DNA from 4 places in the Bacillus sp. EB106-07-01-XG149 genome. Region 3 is predicted to be linked to each of the others. Evidence: riboswitches for the same ligand, from Rfam matches in the RefSeq annotation. Region 3 holds a riboswitch; each other region holds the start of a gene.

Region 1 (8,046 bases), on a different contig from region 3:
TTGTTTTACAAGATAGATAAGTGTAAGTATCTTGCTTTACAAAATAGTATAGCAGAGACTATTTTGCAAAACAAGATAGCTAACGATATTTTTCCAAATCTTTGCAGGATTTTTATAAACCACTCTCTAAATAGAGCAATATGAGAATTTTATTATGAAGGGATGTTTTTCATCATGGTCACAAATCGAGTTGTTTTTTTAACAGGCGCTGCAAGTGGCATTGGTTATGAAATGGGAAACGCTTTTGCAAAAGAAGGTGCAAAAGTTGTGATTACCGATCGTCTTGAAGAACGTGCAAAAGAAGCTGCTGAACAATTACAAAAAGAAGGCTATCAAGCTATCGGTTTAAAATGTGATGTTACATCTGAAGAAGAAATTACCGCTGCAATTTCTCAAACCGTTACGCATTTCGGTTCATTACATATATTAATTAACAACGCAGGAATGCAGCACGTTTCACCAATTGAAGATTTTCCAACTGAAAAGTTCGAACTACTTATTAAAATTATGCAAATCGCTCCTTTTATCGCAATTAAGCATGCCTTCCCAATCATGAAAAAACAAAAGTATGGCCGAATTATTAATGTAGCCTCCATTAATGGCCTCGTTGGATTTGCAGGAAAATCCGCCTACAATAGCGCGAAGCATGGCGTAATCGGATTAACAAAAGTTGCAGCTTTAGAAGGCGCTACTCACGGAATTACCGTTAATGCGCTTTGTCCTGGTTATGTCGATACCCCACTTGTACGTAATCAACTACAAGATTTAGCTACTACACGAAATGTACCACTTGAAAATGTTTTAGAAGATGTTATTTATCCACTTGTACCACAAAAACGCTTATTGCAAGTACAAGAAATCTCTGATTATGCTATGTTTTTAGCGAGTGAAAAAGCAAGAGGTATAACTGGACAAGCCGTTGTTATCGATGGTGGTTATACTGCTCAATAAAGTGAAGGCTTTTACTTCCCATTAATGCGAGGTAAAAAATAAAGTTTGCTCACGAAGAGCAAACTTTATTTTACTTTCTATCGCGAGGACCTTCCTACTTTAGTAATTGTTTAGGGAGTTTCTCGATTGCAACAATTACCCCATCTAATTTACTTTCAATACGATGGAGTAAATATAATGTTACAACAATCGGAAACCCTACATTACCTATCATCCTGATCCACTCTTCCATCTTTCTCTCCCCCTTTCATTATATAAATAAGAGTACGAAATACATTTAGGCATAAAAAAACAAGCTATTATGTATTAGCTTGTCTTTCAAATAATGATGCAATTTCCCGTTTATAATCTCCATGTATGATGCCTTTTTCAGTAATAATACCTGTAATTAATTCATTCGGTGTTACGTCAAATGCAGGATTATAAACATCAGTTCCAATTGGCGCCACTTGTTTTTCAAAAATTTTCGTAACTTCGGTTTCATCTCTTTCTTCAATAACAATTTCTGTACCTATTTGTTTCGTAATATCAAACGTAGATAACGGAGCTGCAACGTAAAATGGAATATCGAAATACTTTGCTAATATAGCTAAATTCATTGTTCCGATTTTATTTGCTGTATCTCCATTTGCGACAATTCGGTCCGCTCCTACAATAATTGCGTTTATTTCTTTCGTTTGAATAGCATGCGCTGCCGTATTATCTGTAATAAGTGTTACATCAATATTTGCCTGTTTTAATTCCCATGTCGTTAAACGCCCGCCTTGTAAAACCGGTCTCGTTTCACACGCATACGCATGTAAACGTACACCTTTTTCTTTCCCAATATAAAACGGTGCTAATGCAGTACCATATCTAGCAGTTGCAATACTTCCAGCGTTACAAATTGTTAAAATGTTATCACCGTCTTTAAAGCATGTTAATGCATGTTCTCCAATACTCCGGCATACCGCTTCATCTTCTTGCTGAATGAGAAGTGCTTCTTCTTCTAATATTTTTTGTGCTTCTTTTATTTTAGTAATTTCTCGAATGGATTCTCTCATACGATCGATTGCCCAAAATAAATTGACTGCTGTCGGGCGTGACGTTCCTAAATAATTACAATCTCTATTAAACTTCTTTTGAAATTCTTCCATATGTACAGTATTATATTTTTTTGATGCAAGCGCCAAACCAAATGCAGCTACAATTCCAATTGTAGGTGCTCCTCGTACTTCTAGCATGACAATACTTTTCCATACCTCTTCAATCGTCGTTAATGTTTTGTATTCTGTACTATGCGGCAACTTTGTTTGATTTAATACTGCAATGGCATCACCTTTCCAACTGACAGACCTCGGAACAGTAACAATTGTACTCATGCTTTTACCCCTCCAGAAACTGTCTGTTGAAATAACGTTCGGAACAGTTGAATGTCAGCGCTCTTAGATTCATATTTTATTAGTTCTTTACCTAAGGATAGCGCTTGTTTTTTAGCTTGGATTCTCGTTTCTTTATTTGCTATTTCATCTAAATCAGCTACATGTGCTAAACCAATTGTTCTACGTATAAGCTCACATCCAGCAAATCCAACGGCATCCGTAAAAATATTTTGCAAAATAATTGGCAACCATTGTTTCTCTTTCGTATATGCTTCTACGCCTTCTCCAATCCATAATTTCGTAAAAGCTTCTACAAAATAACTCCATGTTTTCTCAATATGGAAAAATAGCACACTTCTTTTTTCCTCTTCACGGGATAGTGCATTTAATAATAAATTTGCAATAAATTGACCAAGGTCAAATCCAAATGGACCGTATGTTGCAAATTCTGGATCAATTACTTTCGTTTCAGCAGGTGATGAAAAAATACTACCAGTATGTAAATCACCATGAATAAGCGCTTCTTTTCTTGTTAAGAACTTATATTTATATTGCGCGACTTTTAATTTTAAATTTTTGTCACTCCACAGTTCATCCACCGCTAGTTGTAACTCTGGTTCATAATCATTCGTATCATAATGACTAAACGGATCTGTAAACACTAAATCTTCCGTAATTTTACTAAGATCTGGATTAACAAATTCACTATCTAACACTCTTTTCTCTTCTGATTGTAAACCGAAATCTGAAGTATAAAACAAAACATGTGCTAGAAAGCGACCAATATGTTGGGATAAAAGTGGGTACTCCTCTCCATCTATTAATCCTTTTCTTGTAATTGTTAGCCTTGATAAGTCTTCTATGACCGTTACTGCTAACTCTTCATCATGACTGTACACTACCGGCACATATTCCGGCACATACTTCGCAAAAATTTGTAATGCTTTACTTTCAATCGTCGCTCTTTTTATAGACAGTGGCCAGCTCTCACCAACTACTTTCGCATATGGCAGTGCTTGTTTTATTATAATAGACTTCTCTCCATCATCTAATTTGAACACGTAATTTAAATTTCCATCTCCAATTTCATGACAAACTACATTTGCTTTCTTTTCAAAATAACCGTGTTCTTTCGCATATTGTATAGCTGTTGTTTCAGTTAATGAATAATATCCCATCGTCTTCTCCCCCTTTTTTAAATTCAGAGGTTTTTCTGACGTAGAAAAACCTCTTTCCACAAAGAAAGAGGTTTGAAGTTTATCTTCTCCCCTCTTATCTGCCAGAAAGGTTTACTTTCTGCTGGAATTAGCACCGTGCCTTTTGGCGTAAATAAACGCCCCATTTCACAATGGTATTACGGTCGGTTGCTGGGCTTCATCGGGCCAAATCCCTCCACCTGCTCTTGATAAGAGTTGTATAATTTTTTGAATTTTTAACTTTATGTTGAAGACTATACCAAGAATAAAAATCACTTGTCAATATTTTATTTGTATAATTCTGGACGACGATCTGCAAAAACTGGAATTCCTTTGCGTACTTCTTTAATTTTCTCAAAATGAAGCTCTCCAAATAAAATTGATTCTTCTTCATTCGCTTCTACAACAACTTCGCCCCAAGGATCGACAATTAAAGAATGACCGGCAAACTCATTATTCGGATCCTTTCCTGCCCTATTACATGCAACAACATAACACTGATTTTCAACTGCTCTTGCTTGCAATAGCAAACGCCAATGAGCTAAACGAACCAATGGCCATTCTGCTACAACAAATAAAACTTTTGCACCTTTAGCAGTATGAACACGCATCCACTCCGGAAAACGAATGTCATAACAAATTGTACCGGCGCACTCTACATCATCTAGCTTAAATTCACCTGTACTATTTCCAGCGATTAAATATTTATGTTCATCCATAAGCTGAAATAAATGTACTTTACTATATTCATTGACTAGTTCTCCTTCCTTGTTTACCACATACATTGTATTTGTAACACCTTGCTCTGTTTGCTTCGCTATAGACCCACCGACAATATGTACACCATATTGCTTCGACCATTCTTTCAGCTTTTCTTTCGTTTGCAATCCATCCCTATCTGCAATTTCAGTAAGCCTCGTTAAATCATATCCCGTTGTCCATAGTTCTGGTAAGACAATAACGTCTGGTCTTTCCTTCATCGCTTCGCTTATTTTATTTTTAGCATTCTCAATATTTTTTTCTACATCTCCAAAGACAATGTCCATTTGAATACATGCGACTTTCATTTTGTCAGCCCCATTCATAATTTTTTCTTTACAAAATACTGGAAAGATTATATCATTTGTCACTAGAATTGTAACAACTTTCAAAAGAGGTGGAAAGTATGAAATTATTTCAACCTTCTGAGATAGTAACATCATTGCCAACACAATTTTTCGCTTCACTTGTTGCAAAAGTTAACAAAGTCGTAGCAGCTGGTCACGATGTTATTAATCTTGGTCAAGGTAATCCAGATCAACCAACACCGCAGCATATCGTAAAAGCTTTACAAGATGCTGCTGAAAAGACCATTCATCATAAATATCCGCCATTTCGCGGACACGAAAGTTTAAAAGAAGCCGTGGCAACATTCTATCAACGCGAATATGATGTAGTAGTAAATCCAAAAACAGAAGTTGCTATTTTGTTTGGTGGAAAAGCTGGATTAGTAGAATTACCACTTTGTTTTACAAACCCTGGTGATACTATTCTCGTTCCAGATCCAGGCTATCCAGATTATTTATCAGGAGTTGCTTTAGCAAAAGCACAATTTGAAACAATGCCGCTTATTGCAGAAAATAATTTTTTACCAGATTATACAAAAATTGATGCCACTACCGCTGAGCGTGCAAAGTTAATGTTTTTAAACTATCCAAATAATCCTACCGGTGCTACTGCATCAAAAGATTTCTTTGATGAAACCATTCATTTTGCTAATAAACATAATATATTAGTCATTCATGATTTTGCTTACGGTGCTATTGGATTCGATGGTCAAAAACCTGTTAGTTTCTTGCAAGCAGACGGTGGTAAAGATACAGGTATTGAAATTTACACTCTATCGAAAACTTTCAATATGGCTGGATGGCGCATCGCTTTTGCTGTAGGGAATGAAAGTGTGATTGAGACAATTAACTTATTACAAGATCATATGTATGTTAGTATTTTTGGTGCAGTTCAAGATGCTGCCCGCGAAGCACTATTAAGTTCACAGTCTTGCGTAATAGACCTTGTAAATAGTTACGAATCTCGAAGAAACGCTCTTGTTTCAGCTTGTCACTCAATTGGTTGGAATGTAGATATTCCAACAGGCTCATTCTTTGCATGGCTTCCTGTTCCGAAAGGATATACATCTGAGCAATTTTCTGATATTTTACTAGAAAAAGCACACGTTGCAGTTGCTCCTGGTGTTGGATTTGGTGAACATGGCGAAGGATATGTCCGTGTTGGTCTCTTGCATACAGAAGATAGATTACGAGAAGCCATTAATCGAATTGATAAATTAAATTTTTTCAAAAAATAATTGACAACATGAAAAATATCTGACAAAATTCAGTTATCTTAAAAATTTAAACATTTCTAAATACTTCTTATCAAGAGCAGGTGGAGGGACGAGCCCGACGAAACCCGGCAACCGATCTACAATTGTAGACACGGTGCTAATTCTCGCAGCATTATGCTGACAGATAAGGAGCTGGTTGTAAAAAAACCTCTCCTTAGCTGAGAGGTTTTTTTATTTAACTAGGAGGTTTTAACAATGAGCGGAATTATAGCAACGTATTTAATCCATGATGATTCACATAACTTAGAAAAAAAGGCCGAGCAAATTGCACTCGGTTTAACAATTGGCTCTTGGACTCATTTGCCACACTTATTGCAAGAACAATTAAAACACCATAAAGGCAACGTCATTCATGTTGAGGAACTAGCTGAACAAGAACATACCAATTCGTATTTACGTAAAAAAGTTAAACGCGGGATTATTAAAATCGAATATCCGTTATTAAACTTCAGTCCGGACTTACCAGCAATTTTAACAACTACATTCGGAAAGCTATCACTTGATGGTGAAGTGAAATTAATCGACTTAACATTTTCAGACGAGTTAAAACAATATTTCCCTGGTCCAAAATTCGGGATAGATGGTATTCGAAATCTTTTACAAGTGCATGAGCGTCCCCTTTTAATGAGTATTTTTAAAGGAATGATTGGACGAAATATTGGTTATTTAAAAACGCAATTACGCGATCAAGCAATTGGTGGTGTAGATATAGTAAAAGATGATGAAATATTATTTGAGAATACATTAACACCACTTACGAAACGCATTGTATCTGGAAAAGAAGTTTTACAATCCGTATATGAAACATACGGACATAAAACGTTATATGCCGTAAATTTAACAGGACGAACTTTTGATTTAAAAGAAAATGCGAAACGCGCAGTGCAAGCTGGGGCAGATATTCTATTATTTAACGTATTTGCTTACGGACTAGATGTACTACAATCACTTGCAGAAGATGATGAAATCCCAGTTCCTATTATGGCACACCCTGCTGTAAGTGGTGCTTATTCAGCATCCAAGTTATATGGAGTTTCCTCTCCATTATTACTAGGAAAGCTACTACGTTATGCTGGGGCTGACTTTTCATTATTCCCATCTCCATACGGAAGTGTTGCTCTAGAAAAAGAGGAGGCTCTTGCTATCTCAAAATATTTAACTGAAGACGATGCATTTTTCAAGAAGAGTTTTTCTGTTCCGTCTGCTGGTATTCACCCTGGTTTCGTTCCCTTTATTCTACGAGATTTCGGTAAAGATGTTGTTATTAATGCTGGCGGCGGGATACATGGACATCCGAGTGGAGCGCAAGGGGGCGGTAAAGCTTTCCATACTGCAATTAATGCTACTTTGCAAAATACACCACTCCATGAAGTAGATGACATAAATTTGCATAGTGCACTTCAAATATGGGGAAATCCCTCTCATGGGGTGAAATTATGAGTATTCAAGTATTTTGTGATTTCGATGGCACGATTACAAATAATGATAACATTATGTCCATTATGGAAAAATTTGCACCACCAGAAGCCGAAGAAGTAAAGAATAGAATTTTATCACAAGAGCTGTCTATTCAAGAAGGTGTTTCTCAATTATTTCAATTAATACCTACTAGTCTACACGATGATATGATTCAATTTTTAATAGAAACTGCTGAAATCCGTAGTGGTTTTCATGAATTTATACAATTTGTAAATGAAAATAACATTTCTTTTTACGTTATATCAGGTGGAATGGATTTCTTCGTCTATCCACTCTTACAAGGAATCATTCCAAAAGAGCAAATTTACTGTAATGAAACAGACTTTTCAAATGAATTCATTACAGTTAAGTGGCCTCATCCTTGTGATCATCATTGTCAAAATCATTGCGGATTATGCAAATCATCTTTAATCCGTAAATTAAGTGATACGAATGACTTCCATATTGTGATTGGAGATTCAATTACTGATTTACAAGCTGCGAAACAAGCAGATAAAGTATTTGCTCGCGACTTCCTTATTACAAAGTGTGAAGAGAATTATATTGCTTATACACCGTTTGAAACATTTCACGATGTTCAAACCCAATTAAAACATTTGTTGGAGGTGAAATCATGAAACAACTTTTTCGTCAATGGTATGACTTAAGCGAGATAAAAAAAGAATTAACAACACGA
Region 2 (8,046 bases), on a different contig from region 3:
CTAACCAATGAAACTGAATCGCCTGTCTTGTCGTAATATCTATTACGTCACGCCCATAATCTTCAGCGATAGAAGCAAGCACTTCTGCCTGCGCGTTCGTAATAATCCCTGATGGAATATTTACACGCATCATAAAATAACCAGCTTCTTTGGGACGTTGTAAATACAACCCTGCCCATTTGAATGCGTCCCACTCTTCTTTCGGAATAGATTCGAATCCATTCTCCGCATAGTAAGGAATATCATTAAAAATTTCCAATCCATCTTTTTTTAATTTATTTTTCTCAGTCTGATTTAATTTTTCATTGTTAGCCCATACTTTTTCATAACTCATTTTTTAATCCCCCTATATAAAGTGAAACTTTAATCAGTGGGAAGTGTTCATCCCCCACTGATTATTAGTTGAACCAATCGGGCATTTACGGGCAGTTCATCTCCCACCTAACTTCTTTGCCCTAGCCAAATTTCGAGATGGGAGTTTTACTGCCCGGCAAATAGCGGGGTAAAACCACGCTCTTGTAAGTACTTCACGATTTGTTCTGCACATTCTTCAATAGAATACTTGTGCGTTTCTACAATTAACTCTGCCTTCTCTGGCTCTTCATACGGTGAATCAACACCAGTAAACTCTTTAATATCACCCTGTCTTGCCTTTTTGTATAACCCTTTTGGATCACGTTTTTCACACTCTTCAATTGGACATTTTACAAACACTTCTATAAACTCATCTGCCGCTAATAGATCTCTAACTTGTTTTCGGTCTACTCGAAACGGTGAAATAAACGCTGTAAGAACAACAGTACCTTGATCTACAAATAGCTTCGCCACTTCACCAATCCGTCTTATATTTTCCATACGATCACTTTCAGAAAAACCTAAGTCTTTATTTAAACCGTGGCGTACATTATCTCCATCTAGTACATAGTTTCCAATATTCTTTTCAAATAGTTTACGAGCAACCGCGTTCGCCACCGTAGATTTACCTGAAGCTGATAGACCAGTAAACCAAACTACAAAACTATGATGCCCATTTCTTACTCTTCTCTCATCTTTTGAAACAGATGCTGTATGCCAAGTAATATTCGTATCCATGTCATTCTCTCCCTATTCGGTTACTACTTCTTTTTTCAAACCTTTAATTAGCACTTCCACTACTTCTTTACGACTAAATGTACTCGGCGGAACCTCACCGTTTCTTAATAGTTCTCTTACTTTCGTACCTGATAAAATGACATGATCCTCTTTTCCGTGTGGGCATGTTTTCGTCGAAGCCATCGCTTCACATTTCGTGCAGTAAAAACTATGTTCAAAAAATAACGGTGTAATCCCTAACTCTTCCACTGTAAAGTTTGTAAAAATTTCTTGTGCTTCATAAGTCCCGTAATAATCTCCTACTCCTGCATGATCGCGCCCTACGATAAAGTGAGTGCATCCAAAATTCTTTCTGACTAATGCATGGAATATCGCTTCCCTCGGTCCTGCGTAACGCATTGCTGCAGGAAATACACCTAAAAAGACACGATCTTTCGGATAATAGTTTTGAAGTAATACTTCATAGCTTTCCATCCTTACATCAGCAGGAATATCGTCCGACTTCGTTTCCCCAACGAGCGGATTTAAAAAGAGACCATCTACAATTTCCAGGGCAGATTTTTGAATGTATTCATGGGCACGATGTACCGGATTTCTCGTTTGAAATCCAACCACTGTTTTCCAACCACGCTTTTTAAATTCTTCTCTCGTTTCAATTGGATCTAAATGATAAGAAGGAAACGGATTATTTTCAAAGCGTTTTGTAAGAATAATAGCTCCCCCGACATAAAAGTTCGGTCGTTCATATAATTTTTTCACTCCTGGATGAGCCTCATCCGTCGTTTTATACACAAGTAACGCTTCTTTTTCCTTGTCAGGCACAAAAATATCTTCTATTTGAATGACACCATATACATTTTCAGCGTTAACAAGTTTTACTTCCTCTCCAGCTTTCAGACTCTCTGCTACTTCTTCTGTTACTGGTAATGTAATCGGTATACTCCATACACTCCCGTTTGCTAAGCGAAGCGTTTCTACGACCGAATCATAATCTTTCTTTCCTAAAAAACCAGTAAGTGGGCTATATCCCCCTGTCGCTAATAGCTCTAAATCACTTAACGCAATGTTGTCTAGTTCAATTTCTTTTTCGATTTGCGATACGTCGTAAGTCTCCTCTATACGGTTTACTAATTCGTTTCTTATACTCATTTTCTATACCCTCTCTTAGCTTTATTTTCAAATTCATCTTATTGGTAATGAAGACCACATTCTGTTTTCACTTTTCCAGACCACCTACCATCTCTCGAATCTCCACCCTCACCTACAGGTAACGTACACTTCTCACAACCAATACTTGGATATCCAACATCATGCAGCGGATTATACGGCAAGCTATGTTTGTATACATATCGCCACACTTCTTTCCACGTCCAATGAATGAGTGGACAAACTTTAATCGATTGAAAACGATGATCTTGATTTATAAACTTTGTATGCTTACGTGTTTCTGATTGTTCCCTCCTTAAGCCCGAAATCCACGCTTTTTCCGCTGCTAATGATTTTTCTAACGGTAAAATTTTTCTAATTTTACAACAAAGGTTCGGATTACTTTCCCATAATTTCTCACCATGCAACTTCGCTTGTTCATCAAGTGCAAGTTCCGGCTGTTTTTCTATAATATTTAATGAAGGAAATCGTTCCCGCACTTTTTGAATTAATTCATACGTTTCTCGAAAATGAACATTTGTATCTAAAAATACAACTTTAGCAGATGGATTTACTTGGTTTATAAGATGCAGTAATACCATCCCTTCCACTCCGAAGCTACATGCATATACAATTTCACTTTTATATTCTTTATAAGCCCAACTTAATACTGATAGCGCGCCTTTCGTTTCATCTTCTTCTGAAAATGGAACATTATTTTCTTCCCACGTTTCATACGTCAACATGTTTTTTCCCCCTGTAAAAGCAAAAAGACGGTTTTAACCTAATATAATAGGTTAAAACCGCCTCTAGTTTTTCTAGTCAGCGCTTTTTACTTTAAACGTACCTTTTCACTTTTCTCTAATTGAATGACTTTCCCATCTTGCACAACAATTGTAATTGAACCATATTTCATATCAGCAAGCATCGCTTGAATTTTCTCAGATACTTCCTCAAAATGTTCCCGTACACTCACGCGAACAGCCCCCCTTTTTATTCATAAAAAAAATCTTTCCCATTTCGAAAAGACTGTTCGGTAATATATTTTACCTTATCTTTCAAAATGGATTCCATTTTGCTGGATTTAGCACCTTGCTTTCTATAAGCAGGTTGCCGAGCTTCTTCGGGCCAGTTCCCTCCGCTTCTCTTGATAAGCTTTGTATTTGTATTTTATCACAATTCTGATTTTTTTCAATCCTAGTTTTCCGATATATTTTAATTATTTTATTTTACAAAAAAGGAATTGCCCATCCGAACAACTCCTTTTCTCTATTTAAACAAGTTCTTTAATACGTATGCGATCGTTCCCAATAATATTTTCATATGTTTCGCGTTCTACAACAATTTGTGATGTGCCGCCTTTCGCGAAGACGACAGCTGGTCTACGAATTCGATTATAATTATTCGCCATCGAGTACCCGTATGCCCCTGTACAAGAAATTGCTAGTAAATCGGCAGAAGCAACTTTCGGTAGAGTAATATCCCAAATTAACATATCTCCACTCTCACAGCACTTCCCAGCAATCGAAACAAGTTCCTCATTCTCATCATTCCCTCGATTTGCTAACATCGCTTCATAACGAGCGTTATATAAAGCAGGTCTTAAATTATCAGTCATCCCACCATCCACTGATACATATTTCCGAATACCAGGAATGTCTTTCACAGATCCGACTGTATAAATTGTCGTTCCAGCATCACCTACAATACTACGGCCTGGTTCAACCCATATTTCTGGCAAGGGATAATTACATACTGTAAATTGTTCCCTCACTGCACTTGTTACAGCTCGCACATATGTCTCAAGAGTTAATGGCGTATCTGACTCTGTGTAGCGTATTCCGAATCCTCCGCCTACATTTAATACTTTTACTACATAGTTCGCGCGTTCTCTCACCTGTTCTAAAAATTGATGAAGAACTTCAATCGCTCGAACAAATCCAGCCGTTTCAAATATTTGCGATCCGATATGTGAATGAATTCCTAACACATTATAATTTGATTTTTGTAAAGCAAGCTCAATTGCTTGCATCGCTTGACCATTTGAAACTCCAAACCCAAATTTCGAATCATCTTGACCTGTTGTAATATATTCATGTGTGTGCGCCTCTACTCCAGGCGTTACACGGATTAATATGTTCACAAATTGCCCATGTTGCACTGCTAAATCATGCAAAATTTCTAATTCTAAGAAATTATCTACGACAAAACAACCAATATTTGCCTGCAGAGCCATCACGATTTCTTCTTCTGTTTTATTATTGCCGTGAAAATGAATACGAGATGCTGGAAATCCCGCTTGAAGCGCAGTATATAATTCCCCACCAGAAACAACATCTAATGACATATTCTCTTCACGAGCTACTCGGCACATCTCCATGCACAAGAACGCCTTGCTTGCATATGCTACTTGATAAGAGAAACCACTTTCTTTAAACGCACGATGAAACGCGCGGCACTTTCCTCGAATAGACTCTTCATCGTATACATAAAGTGGTGTTCCGTATTGTTTTGCTAGCTGCGTCGTATCGCACCCTCCAATTTCTAAGTGTCCTTGCCCATTGATTCGGCTTGTGCCGTGTAAATACATTTGAATTCCTCCCTTATTTCCTCTAAAACTCATAACCCCAATCTTCTATTCATTGCAGCACGCTTTTAGATAGACAAAAAACGCGCGGAACAATGTTCACACGCGTTTCTTATTAGGAAAAATATATATTGAAAAAATAAACGAGTTGTTATCTCCTCAAAATAAGAAACCGCATCAACATCTCCAAATAGCTCTCCATAAAAGAAATATTATGACAGTACTACATTTATTCAATGTAGTCCCAATATATGAATAAGATGGTTATTCTTATATTTCGGCAATAGTCCCTTTCAACCTATGATCACAGATTCCATTAAATCTCCCATAGCTTACTCTTTCCTATCGCGGCCTCTACCTTTGAGAGTAGATGAGGTAAGTCTATTTAATTTTCAAACATCTAATTGTTGCTATTAACAATACCAAAGGACCATTTTATTTGTCAAACAATTTTTTATATTGTTTTTTTACAGTTTAATTTCGTATCATTTGGTAAGCGCTTTACTGAAATCTTTGACACTTCCCATTCGCCTTCTTCATTATTAAATGTAATCGTTACCTTCTCAAATGGTGGAGCAATTTTCCCAGCAACTCGTTCATACTTCGTTACTTCAATACTTGCTTGAAATAAATATGTACCGCTATACACTTTTTTTAAACTAATAATTTTAGGACATTGATAAGGCTTCAAGCTCCCATATTGCTTTTCAATTGCTTTATTTATTTTCGGAAATAAAACAGAATAAAGGGCATCTTCCATAAGAGGTGCATCATATTGGGCTACCGACACACTCGGTGAAGCAAAAAGTATAACACTACTGCATACTATAAAATATAATAATTTTCGCATTATAACCTCCGTATTATTACACGATTCTTTCTGCGCACGATAATTATCATACATAGAAACTCCGTTTTATTGTCTCCCACTGCCCTTTTTCTACTCAATTATTATAAAAAAGCCCACAACTCTCTTTTATTTTCGTATAATGATACTCATAGTATAATAAACATAATAACAAAGGACTGTTCGTATATATAAAATGAGGCGCTAACCAAACCGGCTCACAAGAACTGTCATGCTTTTTAGGAGAGGAGTATATTATGCTACAACGTCTGTTTCCAAAACTGCGATTTGCACTCGTTGCAGTCGTTTTATTATGGATAAAAACATATATTGTGTACAAGCTAGCATTTGATATTAAAATTGATAATTTCTTTGAAGAATTTATGCTTTTTATTAATCCGCTAGCTGCGTTACTTTTATTTTTCGGTTTTGCTTTACTTGCATCTAAGCACCGAAACCGCATTATAATTGGAATCAGTTTTATACTGTCCTTTATTTTATTTGGAAATGCAATGTTTTATGGGTTTTATAACGATTTCGTTACGTTCCCAGTTTTATTCCAAACAAATAATATGGCTGACTTAGGGACAAGTATAAAAGAACTCTTTACGTACAAAACATTACTTTTATTTGCAGATGCGATTATTTTAATGTTTCTTTCGCGTAAATTCCCAGCATTTTGTGACAAGACGCCGCTTTCTCGCACTGAGAAGCGAACTTTCTTTAGCGGTGTAACAGCTTTATTAGCACTACAAATTGTTGTTTCAGTTATTTATAAACCACAAATGTTCTCACGCTCATTTGATCGTCAAACTGTCGTGAAAAATTTAGGTTTATACACATATCATCTATTTGATATTACACTTCAATCTAAATCTTCAGCTGAACGTGTATTTGCAAGTGGTGACGGGTTCTCTGAAATTAAAAACTATACAGACTCAAAAGATAAGCAAGTTGATAAAAACTTATTTGGAGCTGCAAAAGGTAAAAATGTAATTTTGATTTCAATGGAATCTACACAAAGTTTTGTTATTAATAAAAAAATAAATGGAAAAGAAATTACTCCATTTTTAAATGAACTTATTAAAGATAGTTTTTATTTCGATAACTTCTATCATCAAACAGGACAAGGTAAAACTTCTGATGCTGAATTTATCGTTGAAAATTCACTTTATCCGTTAGACCGCGGTTCTGTATTCTTTACTCACGCAACAAATGAATATACAGCTACACCAGAACAATTAAAAAAATACGGATATTCTTCTGCTGTCTTCCATTCCAACGATAAAACGTTTTGGAATCGTGATGTAATGTATCCTGCACTTGGATATGATCGTTACTTTAATTTAAATGATTACGTAGGCACAGAACAAATGTCTGTCGGTTGGGGATTAAAAGATAAAGAGTTCTTTGAACAATCGATTCCAAAGCTAAAATCTTTACCACAACCGTTCTATACAAAATTTATTACTTTAACAAACCATTTTCCATTTCTTTTAAATCCAGAAGATCAATATGTTGATGAGTTTAATTCGGAAAGTGGTGTTGTAAACCGCTACTTCCCAACCGTTCGTTACACGGATGAATCTCTGAAATTATTTATTAAACAATTAAAAGACGAAGGACTGTATGATAATTCCGTTATTGTCATTTATGGAGATCATTATGGTATTTCTGAAAACCATAACACAGCTATGGCTCAGTTCCTTGGGAAAGACGCTATTACACCGTTTGATTCTATGCAATTACAACGCGTCCCTCTCATTATTCATGTACCTGGTCAAGAAGGAAAAGTCATTTCTAAAGTATCTGGTCAAATTGATATTAAACCAACACTACTTCATTTACTTGGTATTAAAACAAATCAATCAGTTGAATTTGGAACTGACCTATTTATTAAAGAAGAAGATCCACTTATGGTAATGCGTGATGGTAGCTTCGTTTCGGAAAACTATGTTTATACAAAAAACATGTGCTATAAACGAAATACAGGTGAAGAAGCGGATATTTCATTATGTCAACCAAATATTGAAAAAGCAAAAACTGAATTGAAACTCTCCGACAAACTCATTTATGGAGACTTATTACGTTTCGACCCTAACAATCGTTATAAAACCGGAACAATGACAACGAAATTTGAATAGCGCCAGAAGCAACTTTTATAAAAGTTGCTTCTTTTTTTACTTATTTTTCAAATCATTCCGCTATGAAATCTTTCACAAATTGGGAATTTTTTTCGTATGAGGAAGAAATTTATGGTATGATAAAATAAGTAAAATTTCATAAACTAATTAAGAATTTATTACAGAAAGCAAGGGATCAGATTTTGTATAGAGCAGCTATTCCAAACTTATTTACGCTCGGAAATTTATAT
Region 3 (8,046 bases):
TAAACGGCTCTGAAATATCTTTCTCGATCTTCACAACAGAATCATATTTTTTTTGCGTGATTACTATATCATGTAAATAACCAAAATAGCCGTAACTTGCGAGTAAAACAAACATTAGAAGTCCTTTTAACGTACCTTCTAATTTCCCTATTTGATTTTGTGAAAATAAAACAAGCCCAATTAAAACTGCTACTGCAACGGCATAATGAGTAAGAATCGAATCTGCTCGATCATCGATTAGCCAAAGATATTCATAGATTGCAATACCTATCCAAAATAATACAGGAATAACTAAAATGGATGATTTCTTACCCTTTACAACCTTCTCATCCCCTTTCTTATCCACTGCTCGAAGTTTACTACCGCTTCTTGTCCATGGAATCAAAAACAAAGTGAGAATAGCTAAAATTAAAAATTTCATCAAAGGCAATGTCCCCTTTTCTTTTATTTTCCCTTTTAGTATAACAAATAAAGGGTATTCAGGTAAAAATGGGGATGATTATATTTTTTTACTACTTAATACAATCCCACTCACTACATATAAGATAGATGCAATATAAAAAATGGTGCCAATCGTAAAGAAATCTACTAAATATCCCGTTGCAATAATTGCTACCGCTCCTCCAATCGATGTCCACACATGATATTTCCCAATCTCATAACCAGCATTTTCTTGCACAACCTTTCGTGCTAACGACGTCTTCTCGGTATTACGCTGCACAGCACCTAAAACTCCCATTACAATTTGAAGAATATAAACATGCCATACTTCCGTGGCAATCGGGAAACAAAGCATTAATATTGCCATGGACCAAGCATATATAATTAATAATTTTTGATCGCCTACTCGATCAGACATCTTTCCTACTAATGGATATACAAGTGCTGAAGTTAAAGCAAATAAGCCATACGCCCAGCCAAACTGCGAGAAGCTATTCCCAACATTCCGAAGCAATAGAATGTAAAAAGGAAATACCATACTTCCCGCCATCATAATTATGCTTTGTGACGCTACAAATCTTCTATATGTCATTTCGTATACTCCCTATAAAATAAATTCACAAATCTCTCTTTTGGATCCGCTTCTTTTTTCTTCTGAAGAAATTCTTCTATACGAGGATATGCCCTCTTTAACTGCTCCTTCGTTGGATACGAATAGTACGGTAAATAATAACTACCATTATGTTTTAAAGTAACATCAATCATTTTCTGAATGACATCTTCTGTTTTCTTTATTTCACCCTCTGAGCGTCCTTGATTAATTAAAAGAACTAGCGCAAACATATCATCTTTCGCATAGGATAAAACTGCATTTTCATTCTTTTCCACATAACGAATCGTAATATTGAGCAAATTAAACTCTTCTTCATTTAATACTTTACGTAAATCATCTATGTATTCCGTGAAGAAATCTACAGGCACAAAGTATTCTTGTAACACTTCTGTTCTATTCGGATTTTCATATTCCATAAAGGCACTATCTGACCTCATAACATTATTTCGTGTCTCATACGTTCCATCTGTACGTTCAAAATAATTTCTTTGTATATCCCAAAATGTATTCTTTCCCCAATCGCTATAACGGGATAATCCGAGTAAAAATTTCGGTGCAGCTATAATATTTTCTTCTTTTAATTCACTGTACTCTTCCCTCATATTTTGATTTTTCGCCAATGTATAATCTGTCACATACATCTCTTTTAAAAATGAATTGGGGGCAACAGAAATACGGGCTAAGTGCATACGAACATTTTCATCTCTTTTCACTTTATCTTTGAAATAAGATGTGTATTCTTTATAATCTATCATTCTCGTATGCATTTCATATAATTCATCATCAGTTAACTTTAATGTCACATCTAAAATGACACCAAATAACCCGTAACCACCTATGACATATGGAAATAGCTCTGCATTTTCTTTTCTACTTACATTACGTACCGTACCATCTGCCATTAACAATCTGAATGACTCTACTGTATCAATCAATGCTTCATGACGAATATCACGCCCATGTACATTTACACTTAATGAACCACCAACAGTAAAAATATTTTGAGATTGCATCACTTGAACCGCAAGACCATATGGATTGATTTTTTTTTGAATGTCATTCCATGTGACACCGCTTTGCACCCTAATCCTCTTCTTCTCCATATCGAATTCTAATATTTTATTATATCCTTTCATATCAAGCATCGTGCCGTTTGGATAATACGTCTGTCCTCCTTGGCTATGTTGCATACCTGCAATGGAAATTTTCTCTCCAGAAGTATTTGCATCTTTCACTACCTGTTTTAATGAATGTTCATCCTCAGCATTTTCAACACGTTTAATTTTCGTTGGAAGCAACTTTCCTACATCGCTCATAATAGGATGATCTAGTTGCTCTTTATATGTATTTATAGATGTCGCAAGCAACACTGTATAAGCTACAATGACCGCCGCTATCTTTCTTTTTTTCAAATGACACTCTCCTCTTCTACAGTTTTCCCTCTTCATATTGTACCTATTTTCCTATAAAGAAAGTATACAAAAAAGAGGGCACCTTATTTTAGGTCCCCCCTCATCAAAACTGTTACTTTGCTGCCGGCAATTGTATTGGATCAAACTTTTCGTACGACGTATATTTTGCGTTCGTAATAATGTGTGCTTTATCCTTGCCGTTACTACTCATAATCATGTCTATCTTTGCTGATTCATATTTAAAATCTTTTGTAATAATATATTCTGCATCCACTTCTTCTATCTTCGCATTTTGTGCTTGTAACATTTTCTTCTGTGTTTCATCCATGCTAGTTAACATACTTTCTGTTTCTTGCCCTTTTAATGTAAATTTCAGTTTATATTTATCTCCGCTTTTCTCCATCTTCATTTTATCTAAAACTACTTCCGGTACTTCTAACTTATCTATAATATCTTGAGTCGCTTTCATTCCACCAGCGTTTAATTGCTCCTCTGGTACAGTTATAACTTCTCCTGTATTAGGGTTTTTCACCTCACCAGCAACTTTACCATCCACAGTATACACTACAACATCTGTACCGGAAATATTCATTTCAGAACGAGAATTCTTTGTCTTTGGCTCTAATTGCATCTTAGCCTTTAATATATCCATCTCTGTTCCCTCAGCTTTTACCCCTACACCATATGTCATCGTTACATGCTCTTCATTTTTAAAAGCTTCGTTCGTTTTCTTGAAAACATCCTTCGCGGCTAATTCCTTTTCTTTTTGAACTGATTCTTTTTTCGGCTCATCCGTCTTTGCTGTTTTTTCATTACTACACCCTACCCCTAGACTGATTGCAAGCACTAAACTTGAAATAAAAATAGTTTTTTTCATAATGTCGCCCCCTTTCCCAAAATAATATCACCTCTTTTCCTACGAAATCTATATAATTTTTAATCTTTATTCGCTATATAGCGACATGTTTGATGAAGGTTTTAAATATGATGTAAATAACAACAACTCATTTCAGGAGGTCATTATGAAGGCGATCATTTGCACACAGTATGGACCACCTAACGTTCTTCAACTTCAAAATATAGAGAAACCTACACCTAAAAAGAACGAAGTATTAATTAAAATTCATGCAACAAGTGTAACGACTGGAGATTGTAGAATACGCGGCTTTAATAGCCCCCTCTTATTTTGGATTCCTATGCGGATCATATTAGGTTTCAGAAAACCGAGAAAACCTGTACTCGGCGTAGAGTTATCCGGTGAAATCGAAGAAGTAGGAACAGATGTAACTCAATTTAAAAAAGGTGATCCAATTTTTGCATTAACAGAACTAAACCTCGGTGGTTACGCCGAGTACACATGCGTACATGAAAGTGGATTAATAACATTAAAACCTACCAATGTGACGTATGAAGAAGCGGCCATTATTCCTTTTGGTGGAACTTCAGCATTGCATTTCCTGAGAAAGGGCCGTATAAAAAAAGGGCAACAAGTGCTCATATATGGTGCCTCCGGATCAGTAGGAACAGCTGCTGTACAACTTGCTAAATATTTCGGTACGACCGTTACGGCTGTTTGTAGTAATTCAAATTTTGAACTCGTCCAATCTTTAGGAGCTGATAAAGTAATTGATTATACGAAAGAAGATTTTACTAAGCGGCGCGAGCGCTACGATATTATATTTGATGCAGTTGGGAAGTATAAAAAATCCCTTTGTACAAATACATTAACATCCAATGGAAAATATGTATCTGTCAATGGAATGATGGCAAAGGTAAGTAAAGAGGATATGATTCTACTAAAAGAACTAACTGAAACAGAACATTTAAAACCTGTTATTGATAGAACCTACCGATTAGAAGAAATTGCTGAAGCTCATATATATGTGGAAAAGGGACATAAGAAAGGGAATGTTTCTATTACCTTAAAATAAAATATATTCAGAAAATAACATTGACAATTCTTTTTGTAAGATTTACTATTAGTACCATATTAAAAAAACTACATACACATACTCTTATCAAGAGTGGCGGAGGGACTGGCCCGATGATGCCCGGCAACCGAGCTTATGATGTATAAGCTAAGGTGCTAATTCCTGCAAAACGAGTTTTCGTTTTGGAAGATAAGAGAGGAACCTATTTTGTCTATTCGGCACCTCTCTTATTTTTGAGAGGTGCTTTTTATTTTGGAACATATATGGAGGGGGAACTATAGATGAAAAAAGTATTATTGAGCATTGTAAGTGGAGCAGTATTATTATTAGGCGCATGTAGCGGGGGTTCAGATAAAGAAATAAAAGCGTTAGATGAGAAAAAGATTACTGTCGGTGTAACCGGCGGGCCGCATGAACAAATTTTTGAAAAGGTAAAAGAAGTTGCCGCAAAAGACGGTCTCGAAATTGATGTAAAAGTATTTAATGATTATGTAGCACCAAACGTATCCCTAGATGAAAAAAGCCTCGATGTAAATAGCTATCAAACGAAATCATATTTAGACGTATTTAAAGCTGAACGTAATATGAAATTAACTGAAGTATTTTCAACAGTAACATTCCCTATGGGTGTATATTCGAAAAGCTTAAAAGATGTAAAGGATTTAAAAGAGGGCGACGCAATTGCTGTACCAAATGATCCAACGAATGAACTTCGAGCTTTAAAACTATTTGAAAAAGCCGGTGTTTTAAAAGTGGATCCAAAGGCTACAGAAAAAGCGACTGCGAAAGATGTAATTGAAAATCCAAAAAACTTAAAGATTGTTGAATTAGAGGCATCTCAATTACCGACACAACTAAGTGAAGTAAAAGCAGCTGCGATTAATACAAACTTTGCATTAGGTGCAAAATTAAGCCCTGCGAAAGATTCTATCTTCCGTGAAGGAAAAGATTCACCATATATGAACTGGGTCGTTGTTCGTACTGAAAATAAAGATGATGCTGTTGTAAATAAATTAAAGAAAGCTTATCAATCTAAAGAAGTGAAAGAATTTATCGAGAAAAAATTTGATGGTTCTGTTTTACCGTCTTGGTAGGAGCTGACGATAATGATTGAATTAAAAAATGTATCCAAAGTATTCACAACAAAAAAAGGGAATGTGGAAGCTCTTAAACCTACCTCCCTTCAAGTAAAAAAGGGCGAAGTATTTGGAATCATTGGATATAGTGGCGCTGGTAAAAGTACATTAATTCGATGTGTAAATTTATTAGAAAAGCCAACGACAGGAAATATTATTGTAAACAACCAAGATTTAACAACTTTATCAGCAAAAAAACTCGCAAAAGCGCGACAAAAAATCGGAATGATCTTTCAAGGATTCAATTTACTTAAAACCGTGACAGTTTATGAAAATATCGCATTACCTTTACGCCTCGCTGGCATTCCAAAAGTGGAAATTGAAAAAAGGGTAGAAAAATACTTACGTATTGTCGATCTTTTCAATCGAAAAGATGCCTATCCGAGTGAACTTTCTGGTGGCCAAAAGCAGCGTGTTGCCATTGCACGCGCACTATCACATGAACCTGAAGTGTTATTAAGCGACGAAGCAACAAGCGCTTTAGATCCGGAAACAACCGATTCTATCCTTGACTTATTATTAAAAATCAATGAAGAAATCGGGATCACAATTTTATTAATTACACATGAAATGAATGTCATCCAGCGTATATGTGACCGAGTTGCTGTTATGGAACATGGAGCAGTAATCGAAAGTGGGACTGTGAAAGATATTTTCACCAACCCACAACATATAACAACGAAGAAATTCGTAAATAGTGCATTTGCAGCTAGAATTCCAGAAGAGGTACAAAAAGAACTACAAAGAACCGGAGAAATCGTAACACTTTCATTTATAGGAACTTCTTCTGGCGAACCAGCGTTAGCTATTGCTACAAAACGTTTTCAAGTGTATCCAAATATTTTATCCGGTAATATTACACAGCTAAAACATGAAGCATATGGGAAACTGGTTATTCATATGCAGGGTGAGAAAAATGAAGTAAACCGTGCTTTATCATTTTTACAAGAACAAGGGATCATCGTAGAAGGAGGTAGAACAGATTATGGGAAACAAGTCCTTTTTGGATGAATGGGGTAAAGTCATATGGGAAGCAACCATTCAAACATTTCAAATGACATCTATTTCACTATTCATCTCTATCCTTATTGCATTACCACTTGGCGTCACACTTGTTTTAACGAGACCTGGTGGGCAGCACGAAAATAAAATCATTTATCCGATTCTTAATACAATTATTAATATCATTCGCTCTCTTCCATTTATCATTCTATTATTCTTCATTTTACCTTTTACAAAGTTTCTAATGGGAACATCCATTGGCGTGCAAGGGGTTATCGTACCACTTGTCGTATTCACAGCTCCTTATATTGCACGATTAATGGAGACAGCATTATTAGAAGTGGATCGTGGTGTTATTGAAGCTTACCAAGCGATGGGCATTTCTACTATAAAAATCATCTGGCACGTTATGGTGAAAGAAGCTCGTCCCTCCCTTGTACTCGGCTTGACAATTGCAACAATTGGCTTAATCGGTGCAACAGCAATGGCTGGACTTGTAGGTGCTGGCGGTCTTGGTGATTTAGCATATCGATTCGGACATTTACGCTACGAACCTGAAATAATGTATGCAACAGTCTTTATTTTAATTATCCTCGTTCAAGGGCTACAGTCTTTAGGAAATGGTGTTGCAAGAAGATTGAAGAAAGATTAAAAAAGAAGGTATCTCACCGAAATGAGATACCTTCTTTTTTATCTTTTAAATCCACCTTCAAAATGAATAACTTGTCCAGTAATCCATTCTGCTTCTTAACGACTTAATTTTTATCCTTCTTATATACCATGTAACTAGGTTCATTATAAACCCACTCACCTGTACCAATTCTTAACCAGCCACTCTTCTCTTCATATACTGTAGCTTTTTCACCTTTGCTGGCTTTTCTAACAACAGAGTAGCTAGCACCCGCTCCGCTACGAACATTTACCCCAATTCCATTAATTTCAACTGTACCAATTCCTTTTTGAACACTACCAGTTTCAATTACTTGAAGCATGTTTAAAATGAATGCTGCTGTTTCACCACGAGTCGTCGTTCCTTTAGGCACATACAGATTATCTCCCATACCTTTTACAATACCCAAACCGTATAATCTTTGTACTGCTTCTTTATAGATAATTTGATCTTTATCTGCAAATGGTAAGTTTGCCAATGGTCCATTTATTTTTTTATACTGTAAAGCTTTATTTACAATAACTGCAGCTTCTTCTCTTGTAATAGGTGTGTTAGGGTCAAAATTACCGTCTCCTCTACCAGAAATGATGCCTGCACTTGCAGTACGTTTAATACCATCTCGTAAAGTTGGATTTACATCATTTAAATCTTTAAACGTTGCATCTCCAGCTGGAAGACTTAGAGAATTAGAGATTAATTGAGCAAACTCAGCTCTTGTTACAGATCTATTAGGCGCAAAAATACCGTTTCCTTCTCCGACCATAATACCTCTTCTATTCAAATCACGAATAGCTGGCTCATACCAACCTCCTGTTATATCGTCTGTTGGTTGATAAAATTT
Region 4 (8,046 bases), on a different contig from region 3:
GAATAGGGAAGTATATGTTGTAATACCATTCCGCTAGAAATAAAAAAGCTACCGAGTAGGCCTAAGAAGATGGGGTATCGCAGTAATTTGAACATGAGTGATACAACCTCCTTTATTACATATATTGTATATTAGTCTTAATTTTCTGTATATAATTTTAGAGAAAAATGATGGTACAATATATGAAGGATATGAGAAGAGAGGATGAAGAGTAGCGTATGTATGTTACTGTAACAGAAGCCGCATATAAAAAGATTATGGATACGATTCCGGATGAAACGAAATATATAAAGTTATTTTACGATAATGAGGGTTGTGGTTGTGTCATGAGCGGAATTATCGATTTAGTAGCTGTAGCAGAAAAAGATGAGCGCGATGTGGATATCGAATCTAGCGTAATGAATTTTATCGCAGATCGCACAAAGCTTGTATTTATGGATGATAAGTTAACAGTTGATTGGCATGAAGTTGGAGGAACTTTTCAGCTGAAGAGCCCAAGCCAATTTTATAATCCAAATATGAAGTTACACGTTCGAGTGTAAGAAAGAAAAGGTGGTTCCAAAATATTTTTGGACCATCTTTTTTTATTGTCTAAGTCGCTATATTTAAAAAATCGCTGATATAATTTCATGTACTAAACAAAGAAAACCTCTCCATACAACACAAAGATTTTTTCACATAATGAAATGTACATATGATTGAATTTTCTGTATAATCGTATTTGCGGAGGGGATACGCATGAGAAGATGGGGGATTGAGTTATTAATTTTAGCAGTCGTTATTATTTGGGGGATTAATTTTACGATTGCTAAATATGGACTTTTAGAATTTACAGCAATTGAGTTTACTGCACTTCGGATGATATCAGCGGCACCGCTTATGTTACTCCTTACATTTTTTATTGAAAAGTCGGTTTATATGGAACGAAAGGATATACCTAGATTAATCATCGTTAGCGTTGTAGGTATTGTACTGTATCAAACGTTATTTATGGAAACTGTCAAATATACATCCGCTACAAATGCCTCTTTACTCATTTCTATTTCACCTATTTTTACAACTGTATTTGCGATTTTCTTGAAACAAGAAAAGTTTTCTTCTCGAAAGCTCATCGGTTCTATAATTGCCTTTGGTGGTGCTGCATTAGTTTTAGTAGCAGGGCATTCGCTTGCTAGTTCTTTTTATGGTAACGGAATTGGACTTATTACATCAATATGCTGGGGGCTTTATCCTGTTTTAGCAGGTCCATTAATTAAAAAATATTCAGCACTACGTGTTACCGCATGGTCAGCGTTAGTTGGCGCGATTCCGCTTTTATTGTTAAGTGGACCACATGTATTTATAATGCCATTTCACATTACACACGGAATGACACTATTCGCTTTACTATATTCCATTTTCTTTGTAACAGTATTTGGTTTAGTGATGTGGTATGTTGGTATTCAAAAAATTGGCGCGTCACATACGATGGTATATATGTATATAACGCCGCTTGTAGCTGTTTTATTTGCAGCTGTATGGGCAAATGAATATGTATCATTTCAACAAATAATCGGTGGAATTATTATTTTCTTCGGTCTATGGTTTGTGAAATTAGAGAAAGTAAAAATTCATTCTAATGCGGGGGAACCTATATCAAAATAGGAAAACAGATCACCTATGATCTGCTTTCCTATTTTTTTATTTTTGGTAAGAAGATGAGAAATAAGATAGCAGTAATAAGTGGAATTAAGTTTAAAAATGGAATACGGAAGAGTGTGATAAGAATAATACCTGGAAGAAGAACACCGAGGACAGCGTAGAAAATACTATGATTCTTCGTGTACCAATACAATGAAAGTCCAATAAGTGCAGGGATAATGAGGTGAATGAGAGCCATTAGAAAATAAATCATTAGACGCCCCCTTTATTTGTGTACTTATTACATCATATCCGTATGTTCATAGATTGATATCACTTTTTTCATAAATGGACGAAAAATGTTTGGAAAAACGTCACAAATTATGAGAATATGATGTTTAAAATCTTGTATAATATTATTTCCTGAAAATATTCAAACAACATAAACATACTGTTTATGTTGTTTTTAATTTGAGTGAAATGAATTTTAAGTAGTATGAACTCGAAAGAAATGAGTTATACAGCTTTTGTTGGATAGATAAAAATTACTGAAGAGGAGAACAGCATGATTAGTATGTCATTAAGATCGTTTAAAATTCAATCGTATTATTTACTAGGTTTTCTTTTACTAGGATGGATGTTAACGCCGTTTTCAGCTCATTTTCTAGGTGCTGGAATTGGACTGATTGTAAGTATGTATTGTGTTTGGCTTTTAGGGAGAAGAATTGAGAAGCTTGGAGATAGTATCGTAAAGAAAACGAAAGCACCGACGCTCGGTATGTTTAATCGGTTTGCAGCTGCTATTTTAGGTGCTGTTATTATGTACGAAATTGAACATCATATGGTTATGTGGGCATTTGCAGTAGGGATTCTGGGTGGCTATTTCTTAATCGTTGTGAATTTAGGCTACTATAGTATGAAAGATGAGGAAGAATTAACAAAGAGCTAAAAAGATAAAAAGCCTCTTTTTAGATGAAATAGAGGATCCGGCGGGGGATAGTACAATAGGAAGCGTAACTTTGCATAAAATATAGGTTTCCGCTTCCAATAAGTTAACATGAAATCACTTAGTAGTATGACTCTCAGGTTCTTTAAAAAAGTTAGATACAATACAACAAAATATTCCGGTAATTAGAATAATGTATTTTATCGTTTCACTTGTATGCTCAAATAAATTAACGTTAAGCATCACAAGTCCCCAAAACATTTGAATGGCTCCATAACTGAATAATATTTTTCCTGTACGAGAAAAATTTTTCATAGCCCTCTTCCTTTCCTGTATATGTAAATTTTATCATAAAAAACTATAAAACGAATGATTATAAAATGAATTTTCAGTAAGTTTATAGATGTTGGTATGCAATTTTATGAGCTAAGTCACAGATGAAGAGATTAAAGTTGTACTTTATATAAGATATAGAAAGAAGCTTACGTCAAAAACGTAAGCTTCTTTTTTATGTAAGTGTGTGTAACCGTTAAGCCGCATTGGGTTTTGTCGGTGAGTACGCGAAACTTTACGGTTACACGACACTTATTCATATGAGTAAAAGGGTTATTCCAACAGAAAGTTTGTACTTAAGCGATTGGACCGCCTAAGTTAATAATATCTTCAGAAACGCTGTCGAACTTTTTGAAGTTCTCTTTGAATTCGCTTGCAAGTTCGATTGCTTTCTCTTTATAAGCAGCTTTATCAGCCCAAGTTTGTTCAGGCATTAACACTTCGTCAGGTACACCTGGTACGTGAAGTGGAACTTCAAGACCGAAGATGTCATGTTTAGCTGTTTCAGTTTTCGCAAGTTCGCCGCTTAATGCTGCTTGAATCATTGCACGAGTGTAACCTAAGTTCATACGTTTACCAATGCCGTATTCGCCACCAGTCCAGCCAGTGTTTACTAAGAATACTTTCGCATCGTGTTTCTCGATTTTTTCACCAAGCATTTCAGCATAGCGAGATGCATCAAGTGGTAAGAATGGTGAACCGAAGCAAGTTGAGAATGTTGCTTGCGGAGATGTAACACCACGCTCTGTTCCTGCTAGTTTACTAGTGTAACCACTTAAGAAATGATACATAGCTTGTTCTTTTGATAACTTACTGATTGGAGGCAATACGCCAGATGCATCAGCAGTTAAGAAAATGATTGTATTTGGGTGTCCAGCAACACTTGGCAGTACGATATTGTCGATCGCATGCATAGGGTATGCAGCACGAGTATTTTCTGTTAAAGTAGTATCGTTATAGTCTGCGATACGCGTTTGGTTATTAATGATAACGTTTTCTAAAACAGATCCAAATTTGATTGCATCGAAAATTTGTGGTTCTTTCTCGTGAGAAAGGTTTACACATTTTGCGTAGCAACCGCCTTCAATATTGAATACACCGTTATCAGACCAACCATGCTCATCATCACCGATTAATTTACGGTGTGGATCAGCAGATAATGTTGTTTTACCTGTTCCAGATAAACCGAAGAATAGTGCTACGTCGCCTTCTTCACCTACGTTTGCAGAGCAATGCATAGAAAGAATATCTTGTTCAGGTAGTAAGAAGTTCATAATAGAGAAGATTGATTTTTTCATTTCTCCAGCGTATTCTGTACCACCAATTAGTACGATACGTTTTTCGAATGAAACCATAATGAATGCTTCAGAGTTTGTACCGTCAACAGCTGGATCAGCTTTGAAATTCGGTGCAGAAACAATTGTGAACTCTGATTCATGAGTTGTTAATTCTTCTTCAGTTGGACGAATAAATAATTGATGTACAAATAAATTGTGCCATGCATATTCGTTAATAACTTGAATTGGTAGGCGGTAATTGCGGTCAGCGCCTGCAAATCCATTGAAGACGAATAACTCTTCTTTTTCTTTTAAGTATTCTAAAACTTTAGTATATAATTTATTAAAATGTTCTTCAGAGATCGGCTGATTCACTGCTCCCCAAGCAATTTTGTCAGCAACCGATGCTTCTTTCACAATAAATTTATCTTTAGGAGAACGTCCTGTATATTTTCCTGTTGAAGCAGAAACGGCACCAGTAGAAGTTAATTTCCCTTCATTTCGCATTAATACTTTTTCCACTAATTGCGGAACACTTAGTTGAATCTGTGCATTGCTTCCGTTCAATAATTCGTGTAAACCAATTTGGACATTCACAGTACTCATATTTATATACCATCCTTTTCATTTAATGAAATATTTCTCGTAATCCCCAACAAGAGTATAACACAATTATATAAATAATGTATACTATTTATTTCTTTTTGTTTGTGTGAATGTATTATTTCCTTATTAATATTTCATTCCAGGCGTATTGAGAAAAACTTTCAGGAAAATGTGAATATTAATTGACAAATGAATATCATTTCTTTAGTATAGGTTGGGACGGATACTCTCTTATCCCGAGCTGGCGGAGGGACAGGCCCGATGAAGCCCAGCAACCTCATTTGTAGTGGTAAATACAGGTGAATAGGTGCTAAAACCTGTGCGAGGCTAACGGTCTCGAACGATAAGAGCAAAGGGCAAAAAGCAGTATGCAAGTAGCAAATTAAACCTTTCCTCTATGTAAAGTAGGAAAGGTTTTTCTGTATGCTTGTGTGGGAGAATAAATGTATGTCGCAGTTTGTGGCAAATTAAGGATGAGTTCCGTACAATATATACAATTACTGTAGGGAGGTTTACCACATGACAAAAAAACGTCATCTGTTCACATCTGAGTCTGTAACTGAAGGACATCCAGATAAAATTTGTGACCAAATTTCTGATTCAATTTTAGATGCGATCTTATCAAAGGACGCAAATGCACGTGTAGCTTGTGAAACAACTGTAACAACTGGTTTAGTATTGGTAGCGGGGGAAATTACGACTTCTACTTACGTAGATATTCCAAAAATCGTTCGTGAAACAATTCAAGGCATTGGTTACACACGCGCAAAATATGGATTCGATGCAGAAACTTGTGCAGTTTTAACATCTATCGATGAGCAATCTGCTGACATCGCTATGGGTGTTGACCAAGCGCTAGAAGCACGCGAAGGTCTAATGACTGACGCTGAGATTGAGGCAATTGGTGCGGGAGACCAAGGTTTAATGTTTGGCTTCGCATGTAATGAAACACAAGAATTAATGCCACTTCCAATCTCGCTTGCTCACAAATTAGCTCGCCGTTTAACTGAAGTACGTAAAGATGACACATTATCATACTTACGTCCGGATGGAAAAACGCAAGTTACAGTTGAGTATGATGAAAATGGTAAACCTGTACGTGTAGATACAATCGTAATTTCTACACAGCATCATCCAGATGTTACATGGGAAGAAATCGATCGCGATTTAAAAGAGCATGTAATTAAAGCTGTAGTTTCAGCAGAATTAATGGATGGAGAAACGAAATTCTTCATTAATCCAACTGGCCGCTTCGTAATTGGTGGACCACAAGGTGATGCTGGTTTAACAGGACGTAAAATCATCGTTGATACTTACGGTGGATACGCTCGCCACGGTGGCGGTGCATTCTCTGGTAAAGATGCAACGAAAGTTGACCGTTCTGCAGCATATGCAGCTCGTTATGTTGCGAAAAACATCGTAGCAGCTGGTCTTGCTGACAAAGCAGAAGTACAACTTGCATACGCAATCGGTGTAGCACAACCAGTATCAATTTCAGTTGATACATTCGGCACTGGTAAAGTATCTGAAGACGTACTAGTAGAACTAGTTCGTAACAACTTCGATCTTCGCCCAGCTGGTATTATTAAAATGCTAGACTTACGTCGCCCAATTTACAAACAAACAGCAGCTTACGGCCACTTCGGACGTACTGATGTAGATCTATCATGGGAACGTACAGACAAAGCTGCAGCTTTAAAAGAGCAAGCTGGTCTATAATATATGAAAAAAAGCTTTGCGCCGTGAGCGCAAAGCTTTTTTTATTTTGTTTTATTTACTACTTGGATGCAAGAACCACAATAAACTTCGCCGTCTAGCTCAATATACTTTTTCATATTAGTCATACCACTTGCTGGAAAGGGCATATGAATCCATGCTTTTTCATACGTTTGTATTTCCTTTTCACATGATTTACAAAGGATTGGTTTCTTCTCGAACATATGTAATCAACCTTTCATTTGACGTGCTTTACCCACGCAAAAGGCACTGCTTAGTAAAAATAGTGTTGCGAATATAATGCTTACTAATGTAGCGTATGGAATTGCGCCTTTTAGAGAAAAGCCAACAGTAATGGAAGCGACAAATAAGAGGATAAATGTTGTTGTTAATTTTTTATAAAGTTCCATAATATGTGGACCTCCTTATTTAGAGATTGAATGTTTAAAAATAAAATCTACTATATAGGCAAGTACGAGAGGAATTAATGTGCTAGTCAAATAGTAACGAATACCACCATCAGTCATAAGCACATACAATTTTAAAAAGTTAATATCAAACCCGTAAGCGATACATTGAAAAAGGGATAAAATAATTAGGAATGGTATAATGGGTACGTATCGTTTTATGTTATAAAACATAAATAAGATCCTTTATATAGATAAATGTACTTATATTGTATCATGTTGAATTCTTTGCTTCATACATAATTTTACAAGAAAATGAAAGGGAAGATGAAAAATGAGTGTCAATGAACATAAAAAACAAGCGCCAAAAGAAGTGCGTTGTAAGGTCGTGACGATTTCCGATACACGTACGGAAGAGACAGATAAGAGCGGACAACTATTACATGAATTGTTAAAAGAAGCAGGCCATACAGTGACCTCTTATGAAATTGTAAAAGATGATAAAGAAAGTATTCAGCAAGCAGTGTTAGCTGGTTATCATAGGGAAGATGTTGATGTCGTGTTAACAAATGGAGGTACTGGTATTACGAAACGTGATGTGACGATTGAAGCGGTGTCAGCGTTATTAGATAAAGAAATTGTCGGGTTTGGTGAGTTGTTCCGCATGATTAGTTATTTAGAAGATATCGGAAGCAGCGCAATGTTAAGTAGAGCGATTGGCGGTACAGTTGGGCGCAAAGTTGTCTTTTCCATGCCAGGGTCTAGCGGAGCAGTTCGTCTTGCGATGAATAAGTTAATTTTACCGGAATTAGGTCATATTACATTTGAGCTGCATCGCCAATGAGTAAGTATGCTGGAATTGTATTGGCAGGTGGTATGTCGAGTCGATTCGGTGAGCCGAAAGCGTTAGCGAGCTGGCAAGGTAGTACTTTTATTGAGCATATTTTGAAAGTGATGACAACTGCGTTACAAGAAGTTGTGGTCATTAGTAACTCCGATATAAAAGAGCGAGTAGAGCAACTCGTACAAGTTCCTGTTATAGAAGATATTCCGCATTATAAAGGAAATGGACCACTTGCTGGAATTGTATCAGGAATGGAATATATAGAAGCAGATTGGTACGCTATTATGCCTTGCGATG

The links. A riboswitch is a leader RNA that binds a small molecule or an ion and turns the genes downstream of it on or off. The one in region 3 is predicted to bind S-adenosylmethionine.
Region 1: linked by a shared signal. The riboswitch ahead of mtnK (S-methyl-5-thioribose kinase) and the one ahead of AC3WTA_RS27005 (MetQ/NlpA family ABC transporter substrate-binding protein) in region 3 are both predicted to bind S-adenosylmethionine.
Region 2: linked by a shared signal. The riboswitch ahead of AC3WTA_RS14730 (YezD family protein) and the one ahead of AC3WTA_RS27005 (MetQ/NlpA family ABC transporter substrate-binding protein) in region 3 are both predicted to bind S-adenosylmethionine.
Region 4: linked by a shared signal. The riboswitch ahead of metK (methionine adenosyltransferase) and the one ahead of AC3WTA_RS27005 (MetQ/NlpA family ABC transporter substrate-binding protein) in region 3 are both predicted to bind S-adenosylmethionine.

The regions. Positions count from the first base shown of each region.
Region 1 is NZ_JBYTDP010000002.1:350,782-358,827, forward strand. It holds gene AC3WTA_RS07785 (3-hydroxybutyrate dehydrogenase) at 175-951, shown strand; gene AC3WTA_RS07790 (YvrJ family protein) at 1,046-1,183, opposite strand; gene mtnA (S-methyl-5-thioribose-1-phosphate isomerase) at 1,251-2,312, opposite strand; gene mtnK (S-methyl-5-thioribose kinase) at 2,309-3,490, opposite strand; SAM riboswitch class I at 3,582-3,724, opposite strand; gene AC3WTA_RS07805 (carbon-nitrogen family hydrolase) at 3,796-4,659, opposite strand; gene AC3WTA_RS07810 (pyridoxal phosphate-dependent aminotransferase) at 4,674-5,852, shown strand; SAM riboswitch class I at 5,917-6,022, shown strand; gene mtnW (2,3-diketo-5-methylthiopentyl-1-phosphate enolase) at 6,087-7,331, shown strand; gene mtnX (2-hydroxy-3-keto-5-methylthiopentenyl-1-phosphate phosphatase) at 7,328-7,987, shown strand; gene AC3WTA_RS07825 (methylthioribulose 1-phosphate dehydratase) at 7,984-8,046, shown strand, end outside.
Region 2 is NZ_JBYTDP010000003.1:460,964-469,009, reverse strand. It holds gene AC3WTA_RS14750 (nitrite/sulfite reductase) at 1-334, opposite strand, end outside; gene cysC (adenylyl-sulfate kinase) at 481-1,092, opposite strand; gene sat (sulfate adenylyltransferase) at 1,105-2,241, opposite strand; gene AC3WTA_RS14735 (phosphoadenylyl-sulfate reductase) at 2,280-2,984, opposite strand; gene AC3WTA_RS14730 (YezD family protein) at 3,071-3,214, opposite strand; SAM riboswitch class I at 3,287-3,395, opposite strand; gene lysA (diaminopimelate decarboxylase) at 3,512-4,828, opposite strand; lysine riboswitch at 5,009-5,190, opposite strand; gene AC3WTA_RS14720 (DUF3888 domain-containing protein) at 5,280-5,675, opposite strand; gene AC3WTA_RS14715 (LTA synthase family protein) at 5,930-7,816, shown strand; gene pssA (CDP-diacylglycerol--serine O-phosphatidyltransferase) at 7,999-8,046, shown strand, end outside.
Region 3 is NZ_JBYTDP010000012.1:67,857-75,902, forward strand. It holds gene AC3WTA_RS26980 (DUF3981 domain-containing protein) at 1-421, opposite strand, end outside; gene AC3WTA_RS26985 (MFS transporter) at 500-1,033, opposite strand; gene AC3WTA_RS26990 (FAD-binding oxidoreductase) at 1,030-2,466, opposite strand; gene AC3WTA_RS26995 (DUF6612 family protein) at 2,579-3,343, opposite strand; gene AC3WTA_RS27000 (NAD(P)-dependent alcohol dehydrogenase) at 3,489-4,397, shown strand; SAM riboswitch class I at 4,479-4,593, shown strand; gene AC3WTA_RS27005 (MetQ/NlpA family ABC transporter substrate-binding protein) at 4,679-5,491, shown strand; gene AC3WTA_RS27010 (methionine ABC transporter ATP-binding protein) at 5,504-6,544, shown strand; gene AC3WTA_RS27015 (methionine ABC transporter permease) at 6,519-7,187, shown strand; gene AC3WTA_RS27020 (S-layer homology domain-containing protein) at 7,291-8,046, opposite strand, start outside.
Region 4 is NZ_JBYTDP010000002.1:1,028,359-1,036,404, reverse strand. It holds gene AC3WTA_RS11545 (hypothetical protein) at 1-95, opposite strand, end outside; gene AC3WTA_RS11540 (iron-sulfur cluster biosynthesis family protein) at 219-542, shown strand; gene AC3WTA_RS11535 (DMT family transporter) at 739-1,644, shown strand; gene AC3WTA_RS11530 (hypothetical protein) at 1,673-1,894, opposite strand; gene AC3WTA_RS11525 (ATP synthase subunit I) at 2,186-2,569, shown strand; gene AC3WTA_RS11520 (hypothetical protein) at 2,684-2,881, opposite strand; gene pckA (phosphoenolpyruvate carboxykinase (ATP)) at 3,196-4,782, opposite strand; SAM riboswitch class I at 5,011-5,132, shown strand; gene metK (methionine adenosyltransferase) at 5,302-6,501, shown strand; gene AC3WTA_RS11505 (hypothetical protein) at 6,543-6,722, opposite strand; gene AC3WTA_RS11500 (hypothetical protein) at 6,729-6,908, opposite strand; gene AC3WTA_RS11495 (MogA/MoaB family molybdenum cofactor biosynthesis protein) at 7,240-7,749, shown strand; gene AC3WTA_RS11490 (molybdenum cofactor guanylyltransferase) at 7,746-8,046, shown strand, end outside.